Regions from separate parts of the Fictibacillus sp. B-59209 genome, predicted to be linked through region 1. Evidence: a T-box and tRNA genes for the amino acid it is inferred to sense, from the RefSeq annotation. Region 1 holds a T-box; the other holds one or more tRNA genes.
What was found. The T-box of region 1 lies ahead of ileS (isoleucine--tRNA ligase). A T-box ahead of a tRNA ligase gene usually reads a tRNA of that ligase, here a tRNA-Ile.
Positions count from the first base shown of each region.

Region 1 (2,386 bases):
CGCTGTCTTGAAATACACCAGTCTTCACGGTCTTTGATCATGTTAAACAGTCTTGTTTCGCCCCAGTTAGGAATCCAGTTCACTTCTTTAATAGCGTCCAGCATCTCTTCACGCATTCCTTTAATAGAAGCGAACCATTGAGCAGTAGCCCTGAAGATTACCGGTTTTTTCGTTCTCCAGTCATGCGGGTATGAGTGGGTGATGAAGGACAGCTTTAAGAGCGCGCCAGCCTCCTCCAGCTTCTGTGTGATTGGCTTGTTAGCTTCATCATAAAACATGCCTTCAAATCCAGGAGCTTCACTTGTCATAACACCCCGGTCATCGACTGGGCAGAGCACTTCTAGTCCGTATTTTTTACCGACAAGGAAGTCATCTTCCCCGTGTCCGGGTGCTGTATGGACACACCCAGTACCTGCATCAGTCGTGACATGGTCACCGAGCATGACGAGGGATTCACGGTCATAAAGAGGATGCTGTGCAACAACATGTTCAAGATCTTTACCTTTTACGGTTTTAGAAACCGTCACATTCGTCCATTCTAATTCTTTTTCCAGCTGCTCGACTAGCGCCTGTGCCACTAGAAGCTTTCTCCCCTCTGCCTCAACAACGACATAGTCAAGATCAGGATGAACGGAAATACCGAGGTTTGCCGGAATGGTCCATGGTGTCGTGGTCCAGATGACGATGCTTACGTCTTGATCAAGTACGTTTTTTCCGTCTTTCACCGGGAACGCAACATAGATAGATGCTGAACGTTTGTCATAATATTCGATCTCTGCTTCTGCTAATGCAGATTCAGATGATGGAGACCAATAAACAGGCTTCAATCCTTTGTAGATGAATCCTCTTTTCACCATTTCGCCAAATACTTCGATCTGACGGGCTTCATACGCTTTGTTCAGGGTGATGTACGGATTCTCCCAATCTCCGCGTACTCCCAGTCGTTTAAACTGATTCCGCTGGCGATCCACTTGTGTCAGAGCATATTCTTCACACCGTTTACGGAATTCTGCAACCGACATCTCTTTTCTTTTTACTTTTCCGCTCTTGGTTAAGGCGGTTTCAATTGGAAGGCCATGTGTATCCCAGCCAGGAACGTATGGTGCATGATAGCCTGTCATGGATTTATAACGGACGATCATATCTTTTAAGATCTTATTCTCAGCATGCCCTACATGGATATCTCCATTGGCATAAGGAGGCCCGTCATGAAGAATGAAGGAAGGTCGCCCTTTCGTATGTTCCTGCACTTTATTGTAAATATTCAGATCTTCCCATTTGGCTTGAACTTCCGGTTCACGCTGAGGAAGATTGCCCCGCATCGGAAATTCTGTTTTAGGCATTAATAACGTGTCTTTGTAATTCATATTTTTCCTCCTACATCTATCGAAAAAATCATTTCCAACTGCTCACATGCATACAAAAAGGCCTTCTCGTCACTGTGAAGGGACGAGAAGGCCACCCGCGGTACCACCCTAATAGGTTTCAAAATGAAAGAAACCCGCTTTGCAATCGTATCGTGAAAGAACGCCAGGCTTACTTAGTGCAGGTTCAGCCTGGAAACTCCGGGGTGATCTTCTGTACAGTCCATTTACCGGTCTTCCACCATCACCAGCTCGCTTACTTGAAAAATGGATTCTATACTTACTTTCCCTTTCATCGTTGCCAAAATATAATAATCTTTAAAGAATTATATGCTTAGGACGAAAAAACGTCAAGCGTTCTATTTCATCTCCAGTTCGTATTCTTCACCACGTTCTGCAGGCTGAAGAGCATCCCAATCCTCATTCTTCAGCATTTCCAGCTGAGCTTCGATGAGCATGCGGAAACGGGTGCGATAAACAGAAGACTGCTTTTTCAATTCTTCGATCTCCATCGTGATTTTTCGGGATTTAGCCAGCGATTCATTGATAATTCGGTCCGCGTTCTTTTCCGCTTCCTTTACGATCAGCCTTGCTTCTTTTGTTGCGCTTCGTTTAACTTCCTCGCCTGTTTCCTGAGCAACAAGAATAGATTTGTTCAATGTTTCTTCAATGTTTTTAAAATAGGAAAGCTTCTCTTCAAGCTTTTCTACGGTTTCTTCCAATTCTCTTCTTTCGCGGATCACTGATTCATAATCTTTAATTACTTGATCAAGAAAATCGTTGACCTCATCTTCATTATAACCCCGAAATCCCCGGGTAAACTCTTTATTATGAATATCCAATGGTGTTAAAGGCATTTCCGCCACCTCCGCTAATGATGCTTTCTATTAATTACCTAGTTTCGACAATTGTAATGCCAATCCTTCTAAACTGTATAATTTATTGTAAAACTCCGTACCTTACCCGCCATCTGTCTTTCTTTGTCTTACCTTCAACAGCGATCAGTTTGCTCCTGCCGTATC
Region 1 covers NZ_JARMMC010000018.1:299,367-301,752, forward strand. The annotation lists gene ileS (isoleucine--tRNA ligase) at 1-1,367, opposite strand, end outside; T-box leader at 1,443-1,669, opposite strand; gene P4361_RS14320 (DivIVA domain-containing protein) at 1,724-2,221, opposite strand; gene P4361_RS14325 (RNA-binding protein) at 2,304-2,386, opposite strand, start outside.

Region 2 (2,386 bases), on a different contig from region 1:
GGAGGCTTACTGATGGATTATGTATATTGGATATTAATCGGCCTGTCGTTCGTTCTGGCATTCGCTGCCCTGATCTTTCCCATACTGCCTGGAGCGCTTTTTCTGGCTCTTGGGTTTGTGCTCTATGGAATTTTTTATTCCTTTCAGCCATTTACGCCCTTTTTCATCGGTGTAGAAGTGTTTTTGCTGGCAACTCTTTTTGTAGTGGATTATTTCAGCAATTTGTTTGGAGTAAAAAAACGGGGCGGTTCCAAAGCGGCCGTATGGGGCAGCACGATCGGCCTGCTCCTTGGCCCATTTGTGATTCCTGTTGCCGGCATCATCGCCGGACCGTTTCTGGGTGCGTTTATTGCAGAATTGATCATCGGGCGAAAATCAATAGGAGAAGCGGCTAAGGTAGGGTTTGGCTCAGTTCTTGGTTTTTTGGGAGGAACGGTTGCTAAGATCATCATTCAAGTGATCATGATTGGCTATTTTCTTTTTGTTGTATTATAAAAATAGTGCTTGCTAAAATGTTGGAGACGTGCTATATTTATGTCTGTCTCACCGAGGGCTTTCAAAATGGTCATGAAAAAAAGGTTTGACTTACATAGCTTAAAAATGATATAGTAATTCTTGTCCCTTAGAGGACAACATTGTTCCACAGTAGCTCAGTGGTAGAGCTATCGGCTGTTAACCGATCGGTCGTAGGTTCGAGTCCTACCTGTGGAGCCAAATTATGGCGGTGTAGCTCAGCTGGCTAGAGCGTACGGTTCATACCCGTGAGGTCGTGGGTTCGACTCCCTCCGCCGCTACCATATTTTTTTAGGCGATGGCGATCGTGGCGAAGTGGTTAACGCACCGGATTGTGATTCCGGCATTCGTGGGTTCAATTCCCATCGGTCGCCCCATTTTTATTTACATAACTATCTTAATACATAAAATGGACCCTTAGCTCAGTTGGTCAGAGCGGTCGGCTCATAACCGATTGGTCGTAGGTTCGAGTCCTACAGGGTCCACCATTTTTCAGCACATGGAGGTATACCCAAGTCCGGCTGAAGGGATCGGTCTTGAAAACCGACAGGGGTGTAACAACCCGCGGGGGTTCGAATCCCTCTACCTCCTCCATAATTTCTTAATTTTTATATCATCGCAGGGTGGAGCAACGAGCGTTACAGCATGATTATGCTGCGAGTACCTCGACGGATACACTCCAATGATTACTCGAGTAGAGGAAGAGGTAAAGCCTCTGAGAGACAGTCAATAATTACGGAGGAATAACATCGTCCGTAAACTTAATATCATCGCGGGGTGGAGCAAGCCTTCGTCCTTGAATCAGCATCTTAGCTGGCTTGTCTCGACGGATACACTTCAGGAATATGCTTGTAGAGGAAGAGACAGTAATAACTGCGGAGGAGTGACCTCGTCCGTAAACTTAATATCATCGCGGGGTGGAGCAGTCTGGTAGCTCGTTGGGCTCATAACCCAAAGGTCGCAGGTTCAAATCCTGTCCCCGCAACCATAATATCTAAAGTGGCTCGATAGCTCAGTCGGTAGAGCAGAGGACTGAAAATCCTCGTGTCGGCGGTTCGATTCCGTCTCGAGCCACCATTTTCATACATAGTCAACCTTTGCCCAACGTGGTGAAGGTTTTTTGTTTTTAATGAGAAAACTTTTGTTTTAATATCTCCCATAACGAGGGATAAAAGAAGTCCAGCTATGTACATAATAAACTTTGATTAAAGAGGGTTAATCGTTGAAAGTTCCGGGTAAATCTGATAATGTATGAGTTGGGATACTTATTAAACATTATTGTTGTTTAACTATGTTTTCAATTTTGGGGTTTTTTCTCCAAAATGAAATATAAAAAATGTTTACATACCAAGGAGGAGATTGATCATGGCAAAGTTTGAACTGCCTGCTTTACCTTATGCTGCAAATGCACTGGAACCACACATTGATGAGACTACAATGAATATTCACCACGACCGTCATCACAAAACGTATGTTGATAACTTGAACGCAGCACTTGAAGGCCAAGCTGAGTTTGAAAACAAAGGCCTAGAGGACCTTCTTTCCAATCTTGATGCATTGCCTGAAAACATTCGCACAGCTGTACGCAACAATGGCGGCGGACATGCGAACCACAGCTTATTCTGGGAAATCCTAAAACCAGGCGGATCCAACGAACCTACTGGTGAAGTAGCTGAACGCATCAACAGTAAATTCGGAAGCCTTGATTCATTCAAGGAAGAGTTTGCAAATGCTGCAAAAGGCCGTTTCGGATCTGGTTGGGCTTGGCTAGTTGTTAATAACGGTGAGCTTGAAGTAACAAGCACAGCGAATCAAGATAACCCTGTGATGGAAGGCAAAACTCCAATCTTAGGTCTTGATGTTTGGGAGCATG
Region 2 covers NZ_JARMMC010000014.1:175,670-178,055, forward strand. The annotation lists gene P4361_RS09940 (DUF456 domain-containing protein) at 13-495, shown strand; tRNA gene P4361_RS09945 (tRNA-Asn) at 640-714, shown strand; tRNA gene P4361_RS09950 (tRNA-Met) at 721-797, shown strand; tRNA gene P4361_RS09955 (tRNA-His) at 815-890, shown strand; tRNA gene P4361_RS09960 (tRNA-Ile) at 925-1,001, shown strand; tRNA gene P4361_RS09965 (tRNA-Ser) at 1,015-1,107, shown strand; tRNA gene P4361_RS09970 (tRNA-Met) at 1,425-1,501, shown strand; tRNA gene P4361_RS09975 (tRNA-Phe) at 1,515-1,590, shown strand; gene P4361_RS09980 (superoxide dismutase) at 1,879-2,386, shown strand, end outside.
Region 2: it has a tRNA-Ile gene. The T-box ahead of ileS (isoleucine--tRNA ligase) is inferred to sense a tRNA for this amino acid. The anticodon was not compared.